One region of the Streptomyces sp. NPDC025638 genome, then DNA from elsewhere that is predicted to be linked to it. Evidence: predicted binding sites of a transcription regulator. Region 1 holds the regulator's gene; the other holds the start of a gene.
What was found. Region 1 encodes HspR, which represses chaperone genes until heat shock. Its sites were predicted from a motif close to TTGAGNNNNNNNNNCTCAA; they were not measured.
Positions count from the first base shown of each region.

Region 2: dnaK (molecular chaperone DnaK) is a predicted target of HspR. The motif match lies at 4,141-4,159, and genes of this name have one in related genera.

Region 1 covers NZ_JBVHLX010000022.1:38,307-45,247, reverse strand. Annotated here, with positions in the region: gene ACZ4EG_RS39655 (helix-turn-helix transcriptional regulator) at 1-326, shown strand, start outside; gene ACZ4EG_RS39650 (hypothetical protein) at 501-866, shown strand; gene ACZ4EG_RS39645 (helix-turn-helix transcriptional regulator) at 945-1,991, opposite strand; gene ACZ4EG_RS39640 (substrate-binding domain-containing protein) at 2,335-3,441, opposite strand; gene ACZ4EG_RS39635 (heat shock protein transcriptional repressor HspR) at 3,852-4,298, opposite strand; gene dnaJ (molecular chaperone DnaJ) at 4,304-5,485, opposite strand; gene grpE (nucleotide exchange factor GrpE) at 5,519-6,172, opposite strand; gene dnaK (molecular chaperone DnaK) at 6,169-6,941, opposite strand, start outside.
Region 2 covers NZ_JBVHLX010000002.1:759,079-766,019, reverse strand. Annotated here, with positions in the region: gene ACZ4EG_RS07645 (helix-turn-helix domain-containing protein) at 1-792, shown strand, start outside; gene ACZ4EG_RS07640 (SAM-dependent methyltransferase) at 811-1,617, shown strand; gene narJ (nitrate reductase molybdenum cofactor assembly chaperone) at 1,746-2,222, shown strand; gene dnaK (molecular chaperone DnaK) at 2,233-4,095, opposite strand; gene ACZ4EG_RS07625 (OsmC family protein) at 4,225-4,650, opposite strand; gene ACZ4EG_RS07620 (vWA domain-containing protein) at 4,716-6,515, opposite strand; gene ACZ4EG_RS07615 (ATP-binding protein) at 6,512-6,941, opposite strand, start outside.

The sequences.
Region 1 (6,941 bases):
AGCCGGGCCTGGTCCGCTACCTGATCAAGGTCTTCGAGTTCATGTGGAGCCGCGCGGTCCCGCTGAGCATGGGCGGGCCCTACGAGGTCGCCTCCCACGGCATCACCGAGATCCAGCACTCCATCGCCAAGCTGCTCGTGGAGGGGCATGTCGACGAGGCCATCGCCCGCCGGCTGGGCATGAACGTACGAACCTGCCGCGCCCACATCGCCAAGCTGGCCCAGGCCCTGGGCAGCGGCAGCCGAGCCCAACTCGGCTACCTCATAGCCCAGTCGGGCATCCTCAAGCAGGACACCTCACTCCCGGACGAGAGCGGACACCGGTGAGCGCGCCCTGACGGCAGCGCTACGAACTGGCGCTGAATGAGGGCCGGTTGCCCGGCACCCTGAGGGGGATGGTGCCCGCCTCCCGAGCACGCGCCGCGGACGAACTCCGGTGCGGGGACGGGCTGGTGGAGCAGTGCGGGCCGCCGCTGGGAATCGAGCGAGCGCGGCCGGGCCGTGCTGACGGTCACCGTGGCCCGCGACCGGGCCCTGCTCGACCGGGGCGGCCGTATCCGCGCCCTCCACCCGCACACGCAGCGCCATACGCCGCTGGTCATCGGCCGGTACGAGCCGCCGCTCGCGGACTTGGAGCCACGTGCCCTGGACGAAGTGCCGGACCGGCACCTCGGCATCGACCGCACGGTGGCGTTCCCGCCCGCCGACGATGTCGGGCGGCTCGCCCCCTGGACGTGGGCCTCCCGGCGCTGTCCAGGTTCTTCACGGCAGCCTTCGGCCTGCTGGGGCGGCCGGCCACGCCGGTGTGTCCGCAAACCGTCCGGCTCCCCCGCCCTGAAACGGTGTTCGCCGACCGGCTTGGCATGATCGTGCGCGCCGGCCGCGTCCACGTCGTCCAACTCGCCGCGCCATCCGGCAGCGAGGGCTGGGTTTGACTCCGCTGTCTCAGCGCACGCTCGGGGATTCCTGGTCGGGGATGGTGACCGTGGGGACGTCGGCGGTGCGTGGGGGGCCGTCCAGGCCCACCTGGGCTATCCGTACGCCCAGTTGGGTGCGGCTCGCCGCGCCCAGTGTCTCCGACAGGCGGGCGATATGGGCCCGGCAGGTGCGGACGCTGATGCCCAGGCGCTCGGCGATCACCGCGTCCTGGTGGCCCTCCGCCAGCAGCGCGGCGATGGACTGCTCGCGGTGGGAGATGCCCTCGATGCCGGTGTCCGGGAGCGCGGCCGTCAGCGGGACCGCGAGGCGCCACAGCCGCTCGAAGACCGTCACCAGGTACTCGACCACCGCCGGGTGGCGCAGCTCCAGGGCCATCGTGCGGTCGGCGTTCGCGGGGATGAAGGCGACCGTGCGGTCGAACAGGATCAGCCGGTCGATGACCTCGTCGAGGGTACGGGCCTCGACCGCGTCGCCCATCAGCTCCAGGTAGTTGAGCAGGCCCTGGCCGTGCCGGGCCACATGCGTGTACAGGTCCCGCATGCGCACGCCCCGGCCGCGCAGCGCCACCGCGCGGTGCAGACCCTCCGTGAGCTCGGCCTCCCGCCGGATGCCGCCGGGCTGCACCGTCAGCACCTCGGTCGTACAGGCCTCGGTCGCCTCGTCCATCGCGGCCTGGATCCGGGACAGCCCGTCCAGCACGCGGATCGCCGTACCCTCCGTCGAGGGCGACGCCGAGGCCTGGAGCTGGCGCCCGAGACCGGCGTACCACTCGACGGCCGCCACCGCCGAACCCACCCGCCGCTGGCTGTCCCTGACCTCGTCGTACACCCCGCGCAGCAGCCGGGTCATGACCTCCTGCGGGGAGGTCGGCACCAGCCAGTCCATGTCGTCGGGGTCGGGGTGCAGCAGGGCGAGCTCAAGGAGGCAGGGCACCGGCTCGGCGTCGGTGCGCGGCACCCGGCCCCGCCGTACGGCCCGGGAATACACGCGATCCCCGGCCTCGCACAGGCGGTCGGCACCGTGTGGATGCTCCTCCGTTCCGTGCCCGGCCATCGCCCATTCCACCCCCGGTTTGCTGCCACTTCCGTGGCGCAACTATGCGCGGACGGATGCGGCTCCGCAACACGGCTCTCCACGCCATGGCCGCCGTAAACCGCCGGTATCGCCCCTTTCCTCCCAGCCTCCTCCCCTCCCCTTGCAACAAGCTGACGGTGGAGAGGCCACGGTCACGGGTGCATCGGGGCCACCCGCTTCCCCGGGGGTCACAACACCCGGCGGGGTACGCAACCAAGTGGCCGAAATCGATCCGGCCGGGCGGCGGGCGGAGGGCACGCCCCGGCGTGCGCGCCCCACCCTCGCGGGTGAACCCCTCGTTCCCCGCCGCATTGACCGCCGGCTACTTGAGGCCGATCGTCGCGCAGGCCGTCTTGTACTTGGGGGTGCAGATGTCGGAGATCTTGTAGATGCCGTCCGCGATGACCGTGTCCTTGATGTTGCCCTTCGTCAGGGCGGTCACGGTGACGAGCTGGGCCGGGATCTCCTTGTTGGTCGGGCTGTCGACGCGGTCCTGGGTGAGGGCGTCGAACTGGATGTCCCTGCCCTGGACCTTGGCGACGGCCATCTCGGCGGCGCTCTCGGCCTCGGCCGGGTAGGACTTGTATACGGTCATGTACTGCTCGCCGATGACGATCCGCTGCACGCCGTCCAGCTCGGCGTCCTGGCCGGTGATCGGCGGCATCTCGGTGACGCCCGCGGCCTTGAGGGCCTTGATGACACCGGACGCCATGCCGTCGTTGGCGGAGTAGACGGCCGCGATGTTGTTCTTGCCGATCTTGTTGATCGCCTCGGTCATTTCGGCCGTGGCGTTCTCCGGCTTCCAGTCCTTGGTGTCGTACGTCTCCGCGATCGTCACCTTGCCGTTCAGCTCGGAGAGGGCACCCTGCTTGAACTGCTTCGCGTTCGGGTCGGTGAGCGAGCCGTTCACCATGACGACCTTGTCGGAGGTGTCGACGTTCGACCCCAGGGCGTCCAGCAGGGTGCGGGCCTGCACCTCGCCGACGAGCTCGTTGTCGAAGGAGATGTACGCGTCGATCGGACCCTCGGCGAGACGGTCGTACGCGATGACCGGAATGCCCGCGTCCTTCGCCTTCTTCACATCGCCCGCGATGGCGTGCGAGTCGACCGCGTCGAGCAGGATGATGTCGACCTTGTCGGCAATCATCTGCTGCATCTGCCGCGACTGCTTGCCGGCGTCCGCGCCCGCGTTGGCGTACTCGATCTTGCCCTGCTTCTTGGTGAGCTCGGCGACCTTGTTCTTGATGATGGGGTAGTCGAACTTCCCGTACCGCGTGTTCGCCGTCTCCGGCAGCAGGAGCCCCACTGTGAGGTCGTTGCCCTTGGTCGGGCTTGCGTCGGTCGAACTCCCCGAAGCGTTCAGCACGCCGCAGCCGGCGAGCGAGAGGGTCATCGTGGAGGCTGCCACAGATATGGCGATACGACGCATTCGGGGGCTCACTTCAGGTGCGTTCCGGATGTGGGGCTGCTTGCGACCCAGATGTCTGAAAAGACAACGCGGCCGCAACACCCGGCGTCAAGCCGAACTACTTAACGAGTGCGCAACACCACGCTCCGCTTCGCTTGTGAAGGTCCAGCGGAATCACCTCCAAACACCCTTTACGGACCCTCCACTCAACAGAAGTTCATGGCACGGCAAAGATCAGTACAACCAACTCCAATCCTCACGAGTCGTGATCACCGGCGGCCGTGCACCGCCTTCCGATTCGACCAGAGGACCGAATGATCCCAGCCAGCCGCGCGACCACCACGGCTGTCGTGCTGCCCGCCGCCACGCAGTGGGAGCGCATGCGAAAGGGGCCCGGAGGGTCTCCTCCGGGCCCCTTTCGCAGATCGGTGTCAGTCCTGCTGCCGCTTCGGCCGCCACACCACCAGCGCGCTGGTCTGCTGGACCTCCTGGTACGGGACCAGGTCCCGGCGGTAGGAGGCGTGCACGGCGGCCTCGCGCTGCTGCATCGCGGCCGCCGCGCCGTCCAGGGCCGCCTGCAGTTCCGCGACGCGGGACTGGAGCGCGGCGACCTGGTTCTCCAGTTCGATGATGCGCTTGATGCCGGCCAGGTTGATGCCCTCGTCCTGGGACAGCGCCTGCACCTGACGGAGCAGTTCGATGTCCCGGGCCGAGTAACGGCGGCCCCGGCCCGCGGTGCGGTCCGGGGAGACCAGGCCCAGGCGGTCGTACTGGCGCAGCGTCTGCGGGTGGAGTCCGGAGAGCTGGGCCGCCACCGAGATGACGTAGACCGGGGTCTCCTCGGTCAGTTCATACGGGTTACGCCGACGGCCGTCCATCACTCTCAAGCTCCCTTCGCGGCCTCGAACAGCTCCGCACGCGGGTCCTCCCCCGCGGTCGCCTCGCGATACGCCTCCAGTGCGTCACGAGCCTTCCCCGACAGGTCCCTGGGAACACGCACCTCGACGGTGACCAGCAGGTCCCCGCGGGTGCCGTCCTTGCGGACCGCGCCCTTGCCCCGCGCCCGCATGGTGCGGCCGTTGGGCGTGCCCGGAGGCAGCTTCAGGGTGACGGCGGGGCCGCCGAGGGTCGGGACCCGGACCTCGCCGCCGAGCGCCGCCTCGGTGAACGTCACCGGGACGGTCACCGTGAGGTTGTCGCCCTTGCGGCCGAACACCGGGTGCTCCCCCACGTGCACGACGACATACAGATCGCCGGCCGGGCCGCCCCGCTCGCCGGGGGCTCCCTTGCCGCGCAGCCGGATGCGCTGACCGTCGGTCACCCCCGCGGGGATGCGGACCTGCATGGTCCGGGACGACTTGGCGCGGCCGCTGCCCTTGCACTCCATGCAGGGGTGCTCGGCGATCAGACCGCGGCCCTTGCAGTCGGGGCAGGGGTCGGTGAGCGAGAAGCCGCCGCCCGAACCCCGCGCGACCTGGCCCGTGCCGACGCAGGTCGGGCACACGCGCGGTGTGCCGTTCTTGTCGCCGGTGCCGGAGCAGGCCTTGCACGGGGCCTGCGAGGACATCCGCAGCGGGACCGTGGCGCCCTCGATGGCCTCGGTGAAGCTCAGCGTGACCTCGGACTCGATGTCCTGGCCGCGCCGGGGCTGGGTGCGCGTGCCCGCGCCGCCGCCCCGGTTGAACAGGCCCCCCAGGACGTCTCCGAAGCCTCCGCCGAAGCTCCCTTGGCTCTGGGCGCCGCCTCCGCCGCCGCCTCCGAAGAGGTCGCCCAGGTCGAAGTTGAAGGAGCCGCCGCCCGCGCCCGGCCCCGGGCGGAAGCCGCCGTTGCCGAAGAGGGCGCGTGCCTCGTCGTACTCCTTGCGCTTCTTGGGGTCACCGAGGACGTCGTTCGCCTCGGAGATCTCCTTGAAGCGCTCTTCCGCCTTGGCGTTGCCCTTGTTGGCGTCCGGGTGGAACTCGCGGGCGAGCTTCCGGTACGCCTTCTTGATCTCGGCCTCGGTGGCGTCCTTGGGGACGCCGAGGACCTTGTAGTAGTCCTTCTCGATGAAGTCCTTGGTGCTCATCCCCGACGTCCCTCCTTCCGTTCAGTGTTTACGTCAGCCCTCCTCCGGGCCACCGTTCTCCTTGTCGTCGTCCGCGGTGCCCTCGTCGGCACCCTCGGCCTTGACCGTCTGCGCGCCGGGCTGCGGCTCGGCGACGGCCACCCGCGCGGGGCGGATGGTGCGCTCGCCGATGCGATACCCGGGCTGCAGAATCGCCACGCACGTCGTCTCGGTGACGTCCGGCGCGTACGAGTGCATCAGGGCCTCGTGGATCGTCGGGTCGAAGGGCTCGGCCTCCTTGCCGAACTGCTGCAGTCCCATCTTCGCCGCGACGGTCTCGAGCGACTCGGCGACGGACTTGAATCCGCCGACCAGTTCGCCGTGTTCCCGCGCGCGGCCGATGTCGTCGAGCACGGGCAGCAGTTCGGTCAGGAGGTTCGCGATGGCGATCTCCCGGACCGCTACCCGGTCGCGCTCGACGCGGCGGCGGTAGTTCTGGTACTCGGCCTGGAGGCGCTGGAGGTCCAGCGTGCGCTCGTTGAGTGCCGTACGCACCTGGTCCAGCTGGGCCACCAGGCCCGCTGTCTGGTTCGCGTCCCCGGCCGGGGCCGCCCCCTCCTCGGAGGCGGCCTTCGGCTCGGCGTCGTCAGGGGTGGCGCCGGAGGGGACGTCGGGCTTCTCCTCGAAGCCCGGGGTCTCCTCCGTCACGCGGCACCGTCCTTGCGCTCGTCGTCGACGATCTCGGCGTCCACGACGTCGTCGTCGGCGCGCGGGGCCTCACCGGCGCCGCCCGCGGCCTGCGCGGCCTGGGCGTCGGCGTACATGGCCTGGCCGAGCTTCTGCGAGACGGCCGCGACCTTCTCCGTGGCCGTGCGGATCTCGGCGGTGTCCTCGCCCTTGAGCTTCTCCTTCAGCTCGGCGATCGCGGCCTCGACCTCGGTCTTGATCTCGCCGGGGACCTTGTCCTCGTTGTCCTTGAGGAACTTCTCGGTCTGGTAGACGAGCTGCTCGCCCTGGTTGCGGGTCTCGGCGGCCTCGCGGCGGCGGTGGTCCTCCTCCGCGTACTGCTCGGCCTCCTGGCGCATCCGGTCGACCTCGTCCTTCGGGAGCGACGAACCGCCGGTGACGGTCATCTTCTGCTCCTTGCCGGTGCCGAGGTCCTTCGCCGTGACGTGCATGATGCCGTTGGCGTCGATGTCGAAGGAGACCTCGATCTGCGGGACGCCGCGCGGCGCCGGCGGCAGACCGGTCAGCTCGAACATGCCGAGCTTCTTGTTGTACGCCGCGATCTCGCGCTCGCCCTGGTAGACCTGGATCTGCACCGACGGCTGGTTGTCCTCGGCCGTCGTGAAGATCTCCGAACGCTTCGTCGGGATCGTGGTGTTGCGCTCGATGAGCTTGGTCATGATGCCGCCCTTGGTCTCGATACCGAGGGACAGCGGGGTCACGTCGAGGAGCAGGACGTCCTTGACCTCAC
Region 2 (6,941 bases), on a different contig from region 1:
GCGGCCGGCCTCAAGCGCGAGGAGGCCGCCCGGGTGCTGCGGGTGGCTCCGGCGACCGTACGGCGGATGGAGATGGCCGAGGTCGCGCTGAAGATCCCCTACGTGCAGGTGCTGCTCACGACGTACGGCGTCGCCGACGAGGAGGCGGCCGCGTTCGTCGAGCTGGCCGAGGAGGCCAACCAGCCGGGCTGGTGGCAGCGGTTCCACGATGTGCTGCCGGACTGGTTCAGCCTGTATGTGAGCCTGGAGGGCGCTGCCCGGATCATCCGCTCCTACGAGCCGCACTTCGTGCCCGGCCTGCTGCAGACCGAGGACTACGCGCGTGCGGTGCTGGTGGCCGGGACGATCGGGAGCTGCGGCCCGGAGACGATCGAGCGCCATGTGTCGTTACGCATGGCCCGGCAGAGCCTGCTGGAACGGGAGCACCCACCCCATCTGTGGGTGATCATGGACGAGACGGTGCTGCTGCGCCCGGTGAGCGAGCACGCCGAGGTGATGCGCGACCAGCTGGACAAGCTGCTGGAGTACGTGGAGCGGGACCGGATCACCCTCCAGCTCGCCGAGTTCGCCGCCGGCCCGCATCCGGGGACGTACGCCCCCTTCACGCTGTTCCGGTTCGCGGAGCCCGAGCTGCCGGACATGGTCTTCACGGAGTATCTGACCGGCGCCCTGTATTTGGACTCGCGGTCGGAGGTCGGGGCGCACCTGGAGGTGCTGGACCACATGACCGCGCGGGCCGCGTCCGCGCACCGCACCGAGAAGATCCTGCGTGAGTACCGAAAGAACCTCTGAGGACGGAGCAGACAGCGCATGAGCGAATCCGAGGCCGGGCGCATCACCATCGACACGAGCAGGCCGCATCCCGCACGCGTGTACGACTGGTGGCTGGGCGGCAAGGACAACTACCCGGTGGACGAGGAGCTGGCGCGGAAGATCCTGGCCGCGGACGGCACGGCGGTGCGCGGGGCGCGTGCCAACCGGCGGTTCATGCACCGCGCCGTCCGGACGGCGGCCGAGGCAGGGATCCGTCAGTTCCTGGACATCGGCACCGGCATTCCCACCGAGCCCAATCTGCACCAGGTGGCGCAGGGTGCGGCCCCGGAGTCGAAGGTGGTGTACGCGGACAACGACCCGATCGTGCTGCGGCACGCCGAGGCGCTGCTGAAGGGCTCCGCCGAGGGCAGCACGGACTACGTCCACGCCGATGTCCGCGACCCCGACACCATCCTGCAGCTGGCCGGTGAGTCCCTGGACTTCGGCCGGCCCGTCGCGCTGTCGCTGGTGGCGCTCACCCACTATCTGGGTGACGAGGACGATGTGTACGGACTGATCGAGCGGTACGTCGCACGGCTCGCCCCGGGGAGCCATCTGATCCTCTCCCAGGTCACGCAGGATCTCAGCCCCGAGGGCGTGGCCCGGGCGGCGGAGCTGTTCCGCAGGAGCGGCACGCCGTTCTATCCCCGTACGCTGGCGGAGTTCGCCAAGTTCTTCGACGGCCTGGAACTGCTCGGCCCCGGTGTCATCCCCGTCTACGGCTGGCGGCCGGACCCGGAGGACGTGGCGGCGCAGGCGGAGGGCGTCGTGCCCGTGTACGCGGGGGTCGCGCGCAAGCCCTGACCCGGACGGGTGCCGCAGACAGGTGCGCATCCCTTCTCGCCCCTAGGTTGGGGCCAAGGGGCGAGCAAGGGAGCGCGCGTGCCCGACCACGAGCGGCGGCCGGCCTCCGACGACGCGAAGGAGGCCGGATGCCCTCGGACGCGGTCCTGTACCAGGCGGCTGCGCTCTGCCTGACGTATCCGGACGACGACTTCGTCGCCCGGCTGCCGCTGCTGCGCGAAGCCGCGCCGCAGCTGCGGGAGTTCAGCGACTACGCGGCCGTGACCCCGCCGTGCGAACTGGCCGAGCACTATGTGCGGGTCTTCGGGCTCGGGCACCGGCACGGCCTGTATCTGAGCCGGTGGAACAACGGCTGCATCGGACGGCGGGGCGGGTCCCTGGACCGGTTCGAGGACGTCTACCGGGAGCACGGCCTGGAGTTCAGCTGCGAGGAGCTGCCGGACTTCCTCCCGGCGGTGCTGGAGTGCACCGCCCGGACCGGCAGCACGGAACTGCTCACGGAACACCGCGACGCGCTGGAGGGCCTCCGCTCCCGGCTGACGGAGTTCGGTACGCCGTACGCATCCGTACTGGACGCGGTCTGCGCGACACTGCCGACCCCGTAGCCGGGGTCGGCTACGCGGCACCGCCCTTCGCGTCGCGTTCGTCGTCGACGATCTCCGCGTCGACCACGCCCTCCTCGTCCTGCGGCGGTGCGGCGCTCTCCCCGGGAGGCGGAGTCTGCTGCTGGGCCTGGGCGTACATGGCCTGCCCCATCTTCTGGCTCACGGAGGCGAGTTTCTCGACCCCGGCGCGCAGGGCGGCCGTATCGGCGTTCTGCTCAAGGAGGGTCTTCACTTCCCCGGCCGCCGCCTCGACCTCGGACTTCGTCTCGGCGGGCACCCGGTCCTCGTTGTCCCGGATGAACTTCTCGGTCTGGTAGACGAGTTGTTCGGCCTGGTTGCGGGTCTCGGCCGCCTCCCGGCGCCCGCGGTCCTCCTCGGCGTACTGTTCGGCCTCCCGCATCATGCGGTCGATGTCGTCCTTCGGGAGGGCCGAGCCGCCGGTCACCGTCATCTTCTGCTCGCGCCCGGTGGCCAGGTCCTTCGCCGAGACGTGCATGATCCCGTTGGCGTCGATGTCGAAGGCCACCTCGATCTGCGGGACTCCGCGCGGGGCGGGCGGCAGGCCGGTGAGGTCGAAGACGCCGAGCTTCTTGTTGTAGGCGGCGATCTCCCGCTCGCCCTGGTAGACCTGGATGCCGACCGAGGGCTGGTTGTCGGTGGCCGTGGTGAAGATCTCCGAACGGCGGGTCGGGATCGTGGTGTTGCGCTCGATGAGCTTGGTCATGATGCCGCCCTTGGTCTCGATGCCCAGGGACAGCGGGGTGACGTCCAGCAGGAGCACGTCCTTGACGTCGCCGCGGATGACGCCCGCCTGCAGGGTGGCGCCGACCGCCACGACCTCGTCAGGGTTGACGCCCTTGTGCGGGTCCTTGCCGGTGAGCTCCTTGACCAGGTCGGTGACGGCGGGCATCCGGGTCGAGCCGCCGACCAGGATGACGTGGTCGATCGCGGAGAGCTTCACGCCGGCGTCCTTGACCGCCTGGTGGAAGGGGGTCTTGCAGCGGTCGAGCAGATCGGCGGTGAGCTCCTGGAACTGGGCGCGGGTCAGCTTCTCGTCCAGGTGGAGGGGGCCTTCGGCGGAGGCGGTGATGTACGGGAGGTTGATCGTCGTCTCGGTCGAGCTCGACAGCTCGATCTTGGCCTTCTCGGCGCCCTCGCGCAGCCGCTGCAGCGCCATCTTGTCCTTGCCCAGGTCGACGCCGTACTGCCCCTTGAACCGCTTGACCAGGTGTTCCACGATCCGCTGGTCCCAGTCGTCGCCCCCGAGGTGGGTGTCGCCGTTGGTGGCCTTCACCTCGATGACGCCGTCCCCGATCTCCAGGAGGGAGACGTCGAAGGTGCCGCCGCCGAGGTCGAAGACGAGGACGGTCTGCTCCTCGCCGCGGTCGAGGCCGTAGGCGAGGGCGGCGGCCGTGGGCTCGTTGATGATCCTGAGCACCTTCAGACCGGCGATCTCCCCGGCCTCCTTCGTCGCCTGCCGCTGCGAGTCGTCGAAGTACGCGGGTACGGTGATCACCGCGTCGGTGACGTCCTCGCCGAGGTAGGCCTCCGCGTCCCGCTTCAGCTTCTGCAGCACCCGCGCCGACAGCTCCTGGGCCCGGTAGCGGGTGCCGTCGACGGAGCCGCTGTCCGGGAAGCGCCAGGCCCCGTCGCCCATGTGCCGCTTCACCGAGCGGGCGGTGCGCTCCACGTTCGTCACGGCCTGCCGTTTGGCGACCTCGCCGACCAGTACCTCGCCGTTCTTGGCGAAGGCCACGACCGACGGCGTGGTCCTCGCCCCCTCGGCGTTGGCGACGACCGTGGGCTCGCCGCCCTCCAGGACGGCCACCACCGAGTTCGTCGTGCCGAGATCGATCCCGACCGCGCGTGCCATTGCTGTCCCCTTCCGCCCGCCGTTTCCCCGACTCCAGCACAAAACTTGAGCGGGCCGTTGTCAATGCCGGGTACCCGGAAACGGCGATGCCGCGTCCTGGGGACGCGGCATCCGGGGACGTGGTGCGGGTCAGGCCAGCTTCGCCGACAGGGTGATGGTGGTGCCGGTCAGGGCCTGGCTGACCGGGCAGTTCTTCTTGGCGTCCTCGGCGGCCGCGGCGAAGCCGTCCTCGTCCAGACCGGGGACGGTGCCCTCGACGGTGAGGTGGATGCCGGTGATGCCCTCACCCGGCTGGAAGGTGACGTCCGCCGAGGTGACGAGCTTGGTGGGCGGGGTGCCGGCGCCGGCCAGGCCGTGCGACAGCGCCATGGAGAAGCAGCTGGAGTGGGCGGCGGCGATCAGCTCCTCGGGGCTGGTCTTGCCGTTCGCCTTCTCCGCGCGCGACGGCCACGACACCGGCTGCTGGCCGATGCCGGAGGAGTCGAAGGTGACGACACCGTTGCCCTCGATCAGGTTGCCTTCCCAGACGGTGTGTGCGGTGCGCGTGGTGGCCACGGTAGTTCCTTTCGCGTGGGAGCCCCATTCCGGGTTCTGCGTGTCCCATCCGATCACATCCGGACTCACCGCACCTTGAAGACGGGCCCACGCGGGGTGAACGGCAGCCGGCCGCCCTGCGGGATCAGATAGGCGTGCTCGCGCCGCACGCGCAGCACGTCGCACCAGCCGTCGGTGATGACCAGCACCGGGGCGCCCGGCGGGAAGTCGTCCGCCCGGTGCAGCAGGTCGATCCCGGGCTGCAGGACCGTACCGCCGCGGCCGTGCACCCGTACCCGACCGGCGATCTCGGCGACCGGCAGATAGCCGGCGTCGTGCGGGGCCGCGTCGCAGAAGACCACCCGGGCGGCGGGCACGTCGCGGGCCTCGGCGTACGAGGCGATCGCGCCGAGCGCCTTGCCGAGCAACGTGCGGTCCATCGAGCCGGAGGTGTCGAGGACGACGCCGAAGGTGCAGCGGGCGACCTCCTCCGGCGGGAACCAGCGCCCCGCGCGCGGGATGTCGGGGGTGGACGACTGCCGACGCGAGGGCCGCGCGTACGACCGCACCGCCTCCGGACGCGGGACGAACTCGTCAAACCAGCGAGCGAGTTGTGCGTCCCAGGGCAGCGGCGGATGACTGAGCGCGCGGATCTCCTCGACCAGGCCGCCGGGCAGAAAGCCGCGCTCCTGCGCCTGGTGCAGGTCCAGACCCCGGGAAAGGCCCCGGCGGTAGAACTCGTCGAGGTCGACGTAGTCACGGGGCGGGCCGAGCGGGGCGCCGAGCATGTCGCCGAGACCCTTGCCGCGCAGGGTGGCCAGGCGCCGCATCCGGCGCAGGTCGCCGGCGATCCGGTCGTACACCTCCTCGGCGGACAGGCCGGTCAGCTCCGGGTCGTGGAGCGCCCCTTGGGGCATGGTGCCGACGCCCATCTCGACGAGCCAGGCGTTGATGACGTAGTCGCAGGCGATGTTGAACAGATAGTGGTCGCGGGTGCCGCAGCGGTCGCCGTGACGCAGGGCGGCGTGCAGCATCTCGTGGGCGAGGACGAACCGCCACTCCTCGTCCTCCAGGGTGCGCAGCGGGTTGACGTAGATCTCGCCCGCTTCGGCGTTGACGGCGGCGACGGAGATGTCATGGGCGCGGGCGAGTTCGGCGTCGGCGACCAGCCTGATGCCGGCCGCGATGCCGCCGAGCAGCGGATAGGAGGAGATGAACCAGCTCAGGGCCTTCTCCCAGGGGCGCAGCGGGGTCGCGGCGCCGGTCATGGAGTCGCGGCGGCCGCCCGCCATGTCCATCGCCGTGGCCATGGTGCGGGTCAGGGCGTGCGCGAAGGCGAGCTGCCAGTCCGGGGGCTGCCCGGCCCACTTGTTCCAGGACACCAGCAGCTGGTCGGGCTCGGTGCCGGCGGTGCCGCAGCGTTCGTACGCGGCCGGGACGCCCGTACGGCGCCACTGCGCGGCGAGCTGTTCCTCGTCGCCGTCGGGACTCTGCGGCAACTGCTCCGGTGCCTGGCCGACGGGAAAGGTCTGCAGGAAGCGGTTGACGACGGCGCAGCGGGCGGCGAGGTCGTGGCGGTCGGGCTGGGTGCGTGCGCCGGTGGCGGCCGGGAGGTGTCCGAAGCCGAGGTGGAGCGTGGCGTGGGCGAGGGCCCAGGCCCATGCGGCGGGCTCGGCACGGCGGGTGGGGTGGGCGTGCAGCACATCGTCGGAGTCGGCGCGGACGAGACCCTCACGCGGCGCGAGACCGCAATCCGGATGGCGGCAGACGGTGAACTTCACCGCGCGTAGCGCTGGGTTGGCCCGCAGCAGCGCCACACCCGCCGCGAACTCCTCCGCGGCCGGGTCCTTGTTCTTCTGCTGCTTTGCCGCGCGGGTCCGGCTCATCGGCGCGCCTCCACCAGCCGGGGCATGTCCCGGGCCGCCTCGATCAGGAACCAGGCGGGCAGGACGGGATTGCCGTCGGCGTCGGCGGCTATGACGCTCTGCGCGACCTCGACGGAGATCTCGGCGAGCTGCACGAGCAGGGACTTGGCTCGGTACGCGGTCTGGCGCCCGTTCGCCGACATGTGCTCCTTGCTGACGGGCAGTTCCTTGACGAGGCGGCCGCGGAACGACTCCGCGAGGTAGTACAGCAGGTCCCGGTCCTCGACGCGCTGCGGCCAGCGGGCGTCGCCCTTGAGGATCGCCTCGATGCCGAAGCGGCTGCGGACGATCTTGACGTAGCCGTAGAAGGCGGTCGCGTGGGCGGGGGTCAAGGTGCCGTGGGCGAGGACCTTGAGGGTCTCCTCGTCGAGGTCCCGGCCGAAGGAG